DNA from 2 places in the Streptomyces sp. NPDC031379 genome. Region 2 is predicted to be linked to the other one. Evidence: riboswitches for the same ligand, from Rfam matches in the RefSeq annotation. Region 2 holds a riboswitch; the other holds the start of a gene.
What was found. A riboswitch is a leader RNA that binds a small molecule or an ion and turns the genes downstream of it on or off. The one in region 2 is predicted to bind ZMP and ZTP.
Positions count from the first base shown of each region.

Region 1 (5,610 bases), on a different contig from region 2:
CGAGCATCCCGGTGAACTGCGTTCCCTGCTCACGAAGTCGGGGGTGATGGGCCGCGTTCCCTCGGCCGGCTCCGGCTATACGGGCATCTTCCCGGCGCGATACGCCGCGCGGCGGCTCGGCGCAGTGCCGGGCCGCCGCGACGGGAGCCTCGTCAGGAGCTGATCGACCGGTGAGCGGCCGGTGAGCCCCGGGATGCGTCAGCCGAGGTCGATCTCCGGGTAGAGCGGGAAGCCGGCCACGAGGTCGGTCGCCCGGCGGGAGATCTCGTCCGCGATCTTGGGGTCGAGGACGTGCTGGGCCTTGGAGGGGGCGCCCTTGCTGGTGGTGCCCGGCTCGGTGGTGGTGAGGACGCGGTCGATGAGGCCGGCGACCTCGTCCATCTCGGCGGTGCCGAGGCCACGGGTGGTCAGGGCGGGGGTGCCGATGCGGATGCCGGACGTGTACCAGGCGCCGTTGGGGTCGGCGGGAATGGCGTTGCGGTTCGTCACGATGCCGGACTCCAGCAGGGCGGCCTCGGCCTGGCGACCGGTGAGACCGTAGGAGGTGGTGACGTCGATCAGGTTGAGGTGGTTGTCCGTGCCGCCCGTGACCAGGGTGGCGCCCCGGCGCGTCAGGCCTTCGGCGAGGGCGCGGGAGTTGTCGACGATGCGCTGGGCGTAGTCCTGGAAGGCGGGCTGCCTGGCCTCGGCGAGGGCGACGGCCTTGGCTGCCATGACGTGCGGGAGCGGGCCGCCGAGGACCATCGGGCAGCCGCGGTCGACCTGGTCCTTGAGGGAGTCGTCGCACAGGACCATGCCGCCGCGCGGGCCGCGCAGCGACTTGTGGGTGGTGGTGGTGACGATCTGGGCGTGCGGGACCGGGTCGAAGTCGCCGGTGAGGACCTTGCCGGCGACGAGACCCGCGAAGTGGGCCATGTCGACCATCAGGGTCGCCCCGACCTCGTCGGCGATCTCGCGCATGATCCGGAAGTTCACGAGACGGGGGTAGGCCGAGTAGCCGGCGACGATGATCAGCGGCTTGAACTCGCGGGCCTGGGCGCGCAGGGCCTCGTAGTCGATGAGACCGGTGGCCGGGTCCGTGCCGTAGGAGCGCTGGTCGAACATCTTGCCGGAGATGTTCGGGCGGAAGCCGTGGGTGAGGTGGCCGCCGGCGTCCAGGGACATGCCGAGCATCCGCTGGTTGCCGAAGGCCTGGCGCAGTTCGGCCCAGTCGGCCTCGGACAGGTCGTTGACCTGGCGGACGCCGGACTTCTCCAGGAAGGGGGCCTCGACACGGTCGGCGAGGACGGCCCAGAAGGCGACCAGGTTGGCGTCGATGCCGGAGTGCGGCTGGACGTAGGCGTGGCGGGCGCCGAAGAGTTCGCGGGCGTGTTCGGCGGCCAGGGACTCCACGGTGTCGACGTTGCGGCAGCCGGCGTAGAAGCGGCGGCCGACGGTGCCCTCGGCGTACTTGTCGCTGAACCAGTTGCCCATCGCCAGGAGGGTGGCCGGAGAGGCGTAGTTCTCGGAGGCGATCAGCTTGAGCATCTCGCGCTGGTCGGTGACCTCCTGGCCGATGGCGTCGGCGACACGCGGCTCGACGGCGCGGATGACGTCGAGGGCGGCACGGAAGGCGGTGGACTCGGTGGAGAGGGGCTGCTGCTCTGGCATGGGGACCTCCGGACGGTGTACGGGCAGCGTTCACGTTCGGCCCAGGCGCACGGCACTGTTTTACCGCTCGGGCCGCTCCCCGATGGTCCGTCCCATCCCAGCGCGCCAGTCACGGCCCGCTCGTCAGCCTACCGGGCGCGCCGGTGGGGGAAGGTCCCGCGTCCACCATGCGAGCGAGCGTAAGAAGGAGGTGACCTTCGTACCCGGGAGAGGCCGTGACCACTGCTGAGGACCTGATCGCCGCCGCCGACGCGCACTGTGCGCCCACCTACGATCCGCTGCCGGTCGTGGTGGCCACGGCGGAGGGGGCGTGGATGACGGATGTGACGGGACGCCGGTATCTGGATCTGCTGGCCGGGTATTCGGCGCTGAACTTCGGGCACGGCAACCCGCGGCTGGTCGAGGCGGCGAAAGCGCAGCTCGAGCGGGTGACGCTGACGTCCCGGGCCTTCCACCACGACCGGTTCGCGGCGTTCTGCACGCAGCTTGCGGAGCTGTGCGGGATGGAGATGGTGCTGCCGGCGAACACCGGGGTGGAGGCGGTGGAGAGCGCGGTGAAGACGGCCCGGAAGTGGGGGTACCGGGTGAAGGGGGTGCCCTCGGAGATGGCGAAGATCGTGGTCGCGGGCGGCAACTTCCACGGGCGGACGACGACCGTGATCAGCTTCTCGACCGATCCGGAGGCCCGGGCGGACTTCGGGCCGTACACGCCGGGGTTCGAGATCGTGCCGTACGGGGACCTGACGGCGATGCGCTCGGCGCTGACGGAGAACACGGTGGCGGTGCTGCTGGAGCCGATCCAGGGCGAGTCCGGGGTGATCGTGCCGCCGGCCGGCTATCTGGCGGGGGTGCGGGAACTGACCCGCGAACGGAACGTGTTGTTCGTCGCCGACGAGATCCAGTCGGGTCTCTGCCGGACCGGGCGGACCTTCGCGTGCGAGCACGAGGGGGTGGTGCCGGACGTGTATGTGCTGGGCAAGGCGCTGGGCGGCGGGATCGTGCCGGTGTCGGCGGTGGTGTCGAGCGCTCGGGTGCTCGGTGTGTTCGGGCCGGGTGAGCACGGGTCGACGTTCGGCGGGAACCCGCTCGCCTGTGCGGTGGCGCTGGAGGTGATCGCGATGGTGCGGACGGGTGAGTACCAGGCGCGGGCGGCCGAGCTGGGCGAGCGGATGCACCGGGAGCTGAGGACGCTGCTCGGCACGGGTGCGGTGACGGCGGTACGGGGGCGGGGGCTGTGGGCGGGCGTGGACATCGCTCCGGCGCACGGCACCGGGCGGCACGTGGCGGAGCGGCTGATGGACCAGGGTGTCCTGGTGAAGGAGACCCACGGCGCCACGATCCGGCTCGCGCCGCCGCTGGTGATCGGCGAGGAGGACCTCGACTGGGGGCTCGGCCGGCTCTCGGCCGTACTGGGCGGTTAGCGGATGACGTGCGGCAGGAAGCGGGCGTACTCGTCGGTGATCAGGCCCGAGGACTCGCGGATGCCGAGCCCGGCGGACTCGTCGCGGACGACCCAGGCGCCGAGGACGACGTGGTTGCCGTCGAAGGCGGGCAGCGGGGCGAGCTGCTGGTAGCAGCAGGGCTCGTCGCGGATCACCGGCGGCTCGCCGGGGGTGTGGACGGTGACGCCCTCGCCCTCGCGGCCGAGCAGGGGCTTGGCGACGTAGCCCGGGGACTGCGCCAGTTCGCGGGGGCCGTCGAGGTAGGCGGGCAGCAGGTGGGGGTGGCCGGGGTACAGCTCCCAGAGGACCGCCAGCAGTGCCTTGTTGCTGAGCAGCATCTTCCAGGCGGGTTCGATCCACAGGGTGCTGCCGGTGCCGCCGCCGTTGTCGAGGGTGTCCAGGACGTGCGCGCCGAAGGCGTCGGTGGTGAGCCACTCCCAGGGGTAGAGCTTGAAGATGCCGCGGATGAAGCGGAGCTGGTTGTCGACGAAGCGGCCGGAGAGGGTGTCCCAGCCGATCTCCTCCATGGAGAGCCAGTCGGTGGTGAGGCCGGCCTGTTCGGCGGTCTCCTTCAGGTAGGCGACCGTCATCAGGTCCTCGCCGAGTTCGTCGGCCGAGGAGTGCGCGAAGTGCAGCGGGCTGCCGGGAGGCAGCAGGGCGGACTGCGCGCGCCAGGCGTCGACCAGGCGTTCGTGCAGGGAGTTCCACTGGTCGGCGCCGGGGAAGCGGTCCTCCATCCAGAACCACTGGGGCGAGGCGGCCTCGACCAGCGAGGTCGGGGTGTCGGCGTTGTACTCCAGCAGCTTGGCCGGGCCGGTGCCGTCGTAGCGGAGGTCGAAGCGGCCGTAGAGGGAGGGGAGTTCGGCACGGCGGTGCCAGGCCTCGGTGACCGCGGCGGCCACGCGCGGGTCGGTGATGCCGAGATCGGCGAGGCGGTCCTCGGCCACGATGTGCTCGGCGGCCGCGAGGCACATGCGGTGCAGTTCCTCGACGGTCTCCTCCAGCGCCTCGACCTCGTCGAGGGTGAAGACGTAGTAGGCGCTCTCGTCCCAGTAGGGGCGCAGGGAGCCGTCGGGGTGGCGGGTGAGCGGGTAGACGAGCCCCTGCTCCTCGACGGTCTGCTGCCAGCCGGGGCGGGGGGTGATCGTTCGGCGTTCCATGCGTGGGTGTCCGGTCAGCCGCCGGAGCTGCCCTTGCCGCCGCCGAAGCCGCCGCGGTGGACTCCGTCGCCGCCGTGGCTGCCGCCCGAGGAGCCGCCGGAGCCCTTGCCGGGCTTGGAGAAGGAACCGCCGCTCACCCAGGAACTCTTCTTCTTGCCGCCGTAGTACCAGGCGCCGTTCGAAAAGGTCTTGGTGGACTTGCAGTTCTTGTCGGAGACGACCTTGTAGCCCTTGCCGTAGGTGTAGCTGTCGCGGTCCACGCAGCGCTTGTCCGGGTCGGACGAGCAGGCGGTCAGGGCGGCGGCCAGCAGGCCCATGCCGCCGAGGACGACCGTGCCGGAGCGGAGCCGCTTGTGCGCCTGTGGCCGTGCGGTGGTCATGTCTTCGTGTCTCCCCCGGGTATGGACTGGCCGATTCTGTTCGCTGCCGGGCCAGCCTAGAGATCGGTGAGAACGGCCGTACAGGGGGCCCTGGGCTTTGCCGCTCCCCTAGAGTCCCTATGTGTTGTTTGGAATGGTGTGCGCCCTCGGTGCGGCGGTCTGCTTCGGCACCGCGACGGTGTTGCAGGCGATGGCCGCGCGTGCGGCGGGCGCGGAGGGGGGCGGCGGGGACGCGGCGCTGTTGCTGCGGGCGCTGCGGCAGTGGCGGTACATCGCCGGGCTGGCGTTGGACGGGCTGGGTTTCCTGCTGCAGATCGCGGCGCTGCGTTCGGTGCCGATCTATGCGGTGGGCGCGGCGCTGGCGGCGAGCCTCGCGGTGACGGCCGTGGTGGCGGCGCGGCTGCTGCGGGTGCGGCTGAGCGGGGTGGAGTGGGCCGCCGTGGGGGTGGTGTGCGCGGGTCTGGCGATGCTCGGGCTGGCCTCGGGCACCGAGGGCGAACGCGTGGGGCCGGACTGGCTGAAGTACGCGATGGTGGCGGTGGCGGTGGGCGTGCTGCTGCTCGGCGCGGTCGGCGGGCGCCTGTCCGGGCGCACCCGCGCGTTGCTGCTCGGGCTCGGCGCCGGGTTGGGGTTCGGGGTGGTGGAGGTGGCGGTACGGCTCATCGACTCGCTGCGGCCGGCCGAGCTGCTGGCCAATCCGGCGACGTATGCCCTGCTGCTCGGCGGGGGTGCCGCGTTCCTGCTGCTCACCTCGGCCCTGCAGCGCGGCTCGGTGACGACGGCGACGGCCGGGATGGTGATCGGGGAGACGCTCGGCCCGGCGGCGGTCGGTGTGGTGTGGCTCGGCGACCGCACGAGGGAGGGCCTGGCCTGGCTGGCGGTGCTGGGCTTCGCGGTGGCGGTGGCGGGGGCGCTGGCGCTGGCGAGGTTCGGTGAGGCGCCGGCGCAGGAGCCGGAGACGAGCCCGTTGGCGCGGAC
Region 1 covers NZ_JBVIIT010000031.1:90,791-96,400, forward strand. Annotated here, with positions in the region: gene ACZ5CW_RS35340 (hypothetical protein) at 1-163, shown strand, start outside; gene ACZ5CW_RS35345 (glycine hydroxymethyltransferase) at 199-1,650, opposite strand; ZMP/ZTP riboswitch at 1,683-1,773, opposite strand; gene rocD (ornithine--oxo-acid transaminase) at 1,866-3,071, shown strand; gene ACZ5CW_RS35355 (glutathionylspermidine synthase family protein) at 3,068-4,252, opposite strand; gene ACZ5CW_RS35360 (hypothetical protein) at 4,267-4,632, opposite strand; gene ACZ5CW_RS35365 (DMT family transporter) at 4,766-5,610, shown strand, end outside.
Region 1: linked by a shared signal. The riboswitch ahead of ACZ5CW_RS35345 (glycine hydroxymethyltransferase) and the one ahead of ACZ5CW_RS34110 (bifunctional 5,10-methylenetetrahydrofolate dehydrogenase/5,10-methenyltetrahydrofolate cyclohydrolase) in region 2 are both predicted to bind ZMP and ZTP.

Region 2 (5,610 bases):
TGCGCAGGACGGAGGCCTTGGCGAGGTCGTAGAAGAAGTTCACGCGGTAGGTGTCACGGTTGTAGTCGGCGGTGCCGTCGGTGACCTCCACGACCAGGCCGCCGGGGTGCCGGAGCAGCAGCGGCAGCGCGTAGTGGCTGGTGACGGCGTGCGTCTCGACGGCGAGCCGGAGCAGTCTGAGCCCCTTGTCGAGGTCGTGCTCCCACACCGGGGTGTCCCACGCGAAGAGCTTCTCACCGCCCCAGATGTCGTTGACGAGGACGTCGAGGCGGCCCCGCTCGTCCGCGATGCGGTCCACCAGGGCCCGTACGGCGGCCCGGTCCAGGTGGTCGGCCGGTACGGCGATGCCGTGCCCGCCGGCCGCGGTGACGAGGTCGGCGGTGTCCTCGATCGTCTCGGGGCGGTCGTACTCCGAGCGGTGGGCGCGGGTGCTGCGGCCGGTGACGTAGACGGTGGCGCCGGCCGCGCCGAGCTCGACGGCGATGCCCCGTCCGGCGCCCCGGGTCGCCCCCGCGACCAACGCGACCTTGCCCTGCAACGGTCCTGACATGTCCGGCCTCCTGTGCGGTACGACTGCTGTCGCCGTCCACTGTCACGGGAAAGCCGGACATCTTTTGTCGTCTTTTCCGGCGGATCCCGGCGTCCTCGTCCGGCCGGTCCGTCAGTGCCCCCGCTCGATCCACTCCTCCAGGTGGGGTGCCTCGGCGCCGATGGTGGTGGGGTCGCCGTGGCCGGTGAGGACCTTGGTCTCCGGCGGGAGGGTGAGGAGGCGGTCGCGGATGGAGTCGATGATCGTCGGGAAGTGGGAGAAGGAGCGTCCGGTCGCACCCGGGCCGCCCTGGAAGAGGGTGTCGCCGGTGAAGACTGCGCCGAGGCCGGGGTCGTACAGGCAGACGGCGCCGGGGGCGTGTCCGGGGGTGTGCATGACGGTCAGGTCGGCGCCGGCGGTCTCGATGACCTGGCCGTCGGCGAGGTGCCGGTCGGGGTCGCGGTCCGGGTGGGTCTGCTTCCACAGCGGCAGGTCGTCGGGGTGCAGCCAGATGACGGCACCGGTGAGGTCGGCGAGGGCGGGGGCGGCGCTGATGTGGTCGTTGTGCGCGTGGGTGCACACGATGGCGGTCACCCTGCGGTCGGCCACGGCCTCGGCGATGGCCTCGGCGTCGTGCGCGGCGTCGATGACGATCACCTCGCGTTCGTCGCCGACGATCCACACGTTGTTGTCGACGTCCCAGGTACCGCCGTCGAGCGTGAACTGTCCCGAGGTGACGAGTCGTTCGATGCGCGTGGTCATCACAGCACCACCACCGAGCGCAGCACGTCGCCGTGGTGCATCCGCTCGAACGCCTTCTCCACCTCGTCGAGTTGGATGGTCTCGGTGACGAACGCGTCGAGCGGCAGCCGGCCTTGCAGATGCAGGTCGATCAGCATGGGGAAGTCGCGGGAGGGCAGGCAGTCGCCGTACCAGGAGGACTTCAGGGCGCCACCGCGGCCGAAGACGTCCAGCAGCGGCAGTTCTAGCTTCATCTCGGGGGTGGGGACGCCGACGAGGACGACGGTGCCGGCGAGGTCGCGGGCGTAGAAGGCCTGCCGGTAGGTCTCGGGGCGGCCGACGGCCTCGATGACGACATCGGCGCCGAAGCCGCCGGTCAGCTCTCGGATCGCCTCGATCGGGTCGGTCTGCCGGGAGTTGACGGTGTGGGTGGCGCCGAGGGTGCGGGCCTTGTCCAGCTTGCGGTCGTCGATGTCGACGGCGATGATCTTCGCCGCGCCGGCCAGGTTCGCTCCGGCGATGGCCGCGTCGCCGACGCCGCCGCAGCCGATGACGGCGACCGAGTCGCCGCGGCCGACGCCTCCGGTGTTGATCGCGGCTCCGATGCCGGCCATCACCCCGCAGCCCAGCAGTCCGGCGACCGCCGGGGAGACGGCCGGGTCGACCTTGGTGCACTGTCCGGCGGCGACCAGCGTCTTCTCGGCGAACGCGCCGATGCCGAGCGCCGGGGAGAGTTCCTGCCCGGTGGCGGCGAGGGTCATCTTCTGCTCGGCGTTGTGCGTGTTGAAGCAGTACCAGGGCCGGCCGCGCAGACAGGCCCGGCAGTTGCCGCACACGGCACGCCAGTTGAGGACGACGAAGTCACCGGGTGCCACGTCGGTGACGCCCTCGCCGACCGACTCCACCACACCGGCTGCCTCGTGGCCGAGGAGGAAGGGGAAGTCGTCGGAGATGCCGCCCTGCTTGTAGTGCAGGTCGGTGTGGCAGACACCGCAGGCCTGGATCTGTACGACGGCTTCGCCGGGGCCGGGGTCCGGCACCACGATCGTCTCGATCCGTACGGGCTCGTCCTTGCCCGGTGCGATCACGCCGCGTACTTCCTGCGCCATGGCCTGGCCCCTTCCATCGATTGCCTTCTGCTGCCGACCCTACGCGCGACCGATCGGTAGCGGCACGGCCCACTGGGGTGATCGTGGATCTTTCCGGCCGTCGGCGGCGGGTTCGCCCTGCCGTCCGGTGGGCCGGCGGCGGCCGTCGCACGGCTGGACCCCGCCGCAGAGGACGCGGAAGGACTCGGAGACGGTCCGGGAAGTGGGGTCCGGGCACCCGGGGCCTTGGGGCCCATGTCGGCCCTGCGGAGGCCTGATTCAGCGCCGGTGGCGGCATGCCCGGCCTCGGGCCCCGGTGTCGACCGTCGGTCCGGTGGGACCAGGGGCCTTCCGACGCGAGCCCTGGGCCGTGCGCACCGGTGCTGTCGCGGCGAGCGGAACCAGGGGGAAGGTGACCGGATGATGTCCTCTGCCGTTGTCTCGCCGGGGCCGGACCGGTGGTGAACTCCGGGCGGCCTCCCGGCAGGCGCCGCGGGAGCGGGCCGGCCCGTGACGGACAGGGCGTCACGGGCCGGCGGCGATGCGGGCCGTCCCGGCCGGGACGGCCCCGGTCACCGGGTGCGGGATCAGTGGACGGCGGGCAGCAGACCGAGCAGGGGCGCAACGGGGGCGACGAGCTGCTCCAGCTGATTCAGCTCGTTGAGGTGCTTCAGCTCCCCCAGCTGCTGGGACACCCGCGGGAGCCGGTCCTTCTCCGGCGCGGGGACGCCACTGGTGGTGAGCGAGTCCAGCGTGCTCATCGCGCCGAGCTTCCCGACGAGCGGTGCGCCGGCTTCGGCCGCGTTCGCCGACGGTACGGCGAGGCCCGCGATCCCGGCGGCCAGACCGACCGCGGCGGCGATGCGTCGTGTTGAGATCATGTCTTCAGCAACGGTGGCGGACCCCGGCCGGACACGGGCGGCGGACCCCGCTCACCCGTGAGGCGGAGCGCGCCGCCTGCGCTTGCCGAGGCCGCTGGGCCGGAGGAGTCTCGAAGGTGGGGCCGAGCGGCCCGTTCCTCGTCGGGCCGCGGGCGCCTGAAGGAGGTCACCATGGGCACCGCGGCAGGCTCCGCCTTCGACGCCGAGACACTGCGCCGGGGCATAGAAGGAAACACCGGAAACAACCTTCTGTCGCTCTACGCCGACGACGCGAAGATCCGCATCGTCGACCACAACAACCAGCCCAGTCACCCCACCGTCCTGCACGGCCGGGGCCAGATCGCCGAGTTGCTGGACGACATCTACAGCCGCGACATGACGCACAAACTGGAGCAGTGCGTCGTGCAGGGCGATCGCGCCGCCTTCAGCGAGTCCTGCGAGTACGGGGACGGCACGCGGGTTCTCGCCGAGTCGATGATCACTCTGAAGGACGGCAAGATCGCCGACCAGCTGATCATCCAGGCCTGGGACGAGTAGGAGCACCCGGGCATGACAGGCGGCTCGAGGAGAGTCGCGAGGGTCCAGGTCAGCACCCGGCTGACCTGGACCTTCTCGGCCCGGGGAACCCTGGGTCGGGCCCGCCGGGCCCGCCCTCGGCGGCGGGCGGCGACTGCCGGGGCGGCGCTGCCGGTGCCCACGGTGCTGCTGCGGGCGGTGCTGAGAGCAACCCGCCCGCGCCCCGCGCTGCCGCACGCGGCGCGCACACGGCAGGTCCGGCCGCGGTGAGCGCCGCCCGCGCCCAACCGGGCGATCGCCTCATGGACACGCTCGGTTACGCTGTACGCGGGTCGTGACTGGCGCTGAGGTGGAGAACCACCGGGGAGCGGCCCGTGGTGGATGCCGCGCGCCTGGGCGAGGACAGTCGATCCAGCTCAGGAGTGTGCAGCATGACCCAGGCCCGTCTCATGGACGGCACCGCCCTCGCCCGCCGTATCGTCGAGGACACCGCGAAGAAGGCCGCCGACCTCACCGCACGCACGGGTGGCGCGCCCTGTCTGGCGACCGTGCTGGTCGGCGAGGACCCGGCGTCCGTGACGTACGTCCGCATGAAGCAGAACCGCTGCCGCAAGGCCGGCATCGAGTCACGTCACGTGGCCCTGCCCGCGGCCACGACGACCGCCGAACTGGTGGGCGCGCTGCGGGAGTTGTCGGCCGATCCGGGGGTGCACGGGATTCTGCTCCAGCACCCGGTGGGCGACCACGTCGACGAGCGGGCCGCGTTCGAGGCGATCGCGCCGGAGAAGGACGTCGACGGTGTCACCTTCGCCTCGTTCGCCACGATGAGCTTCGGCCTGCCGGGGTTCGTCTCGTGCACGCCCGGCGGCATCCTGCGGCTGCTCGACGAGTACGGCGTCGACCCGGCCGGGAAGCGGGCGGTGGTGGTGGGCCGCAGCGCGATCCTCGGCAAGCCGGTGGGCATGCTGCTGCTGGCCCGGGACGCGACCGTGACGTACTGTCACTCGCGCACCCGGGACCTGTCGGCCGCGGTCCGCGAGGCGGACATCGTCGTCGCCGCTGTCGGCCGGCCGCGGCTGATCCGCGGACAGGACATCAAGCCCGGCGCGGTTGTGATCGACGCCGGCTACAACCCGGGCAACGTCGGCGACGTCGACTTCGACTCGGCCGTGGAGCGGGCCTCGCTGATCACGCCGGTGCCGGGCGGCGTCGGTCCGATGACCATCGCCACGCTGCTGGAGCAGACGGTGGATGCCGCCGCCCGGCAGCTCGGGGTGTGATCAGCGCATCCAGGCGCAGTAACCCATGACGTCTCCGGCCTTCACTCCGTAGGCGGGGTCGGCCTTGGTGAAGGTGTCCTCCATGCCGAGGACCGCGCCGGTGCGCGGTTCCAGGATCAGCATGTGCCGGATGCCTCCGGCGTCGTACACGTACGCGTGGCCGGGGCGGCCCAGGCGGTCGGTCACCTCGCCGACCGGCCGCAGCCCCTCGGCCTTCGCGAACAGCCGGACGAGGGCGGCCGACTCGCGGGCGCCCAGGGTCCAGTGGTCGAGCAGTTCCCCGACGGCGTCGAGGAGTTCGGCGGTGCTCAGCGGGGCCGTGCTGCGGTCGGTCTCGGGACGGGCGACTTCGGTGAGGTAGGCGCCGAGGGCCGCCGCGGTGTGCGGCGGCGTCCCCTCGGGCGGGGCGTCGCTCCACATCGGCGGGTAGGTGGTCCGGCTGATCACATGGCCGTCCGCCACCTCGTGCGGGTCGTCGCCCTCGTCGGTGAGGACCGGGCTGCCGGGTCTGCGCGGGTCGGTCGCCACGACCAGTTCGGTGTGGGTGGCATCCGCCCGCCAGCGCACCACCCGCT
Region 2 covers NZ_JBVIIT010000029.1:1,315-6,924, reverse strand. Annotated here, with positions in the region: gene ACZ5CW_RS34135 (SDR family oxidoreductase) at 1-550, opposite strand, end outside; gene ACZ5CW_RS34130 (MBL fold metallo-hydrolase) at 662-1,291, opposite strand; gene ACZ5CW_RS34125 (S-(hydroxymethyl)mycothiol dehydrogenase) at 1,291-2,379, opposite strand; gene ACZ5CW_RS34120 (hypothetical protein) at 2,946-3,239, opposite strand; gene ACZ5CW_RS34115 (nuclear transport factor 2 family protein) at 3,411-3,776, shown strand; ZMP/ZTP riboswitch at 4,080-4,160, shown strand; gene ACZ5CW_RS34110 (bifunctional 5,10-methylenetetrahydrofolate dehydrogenase/5,10-methenyltetrahydrofolate cyclohydrolase) at 4,187-5,035, shown strand; gene ACZ5CW_RS34105 (CU044_5270 family protein) at 5,036-5,610, opposite strand, start outside.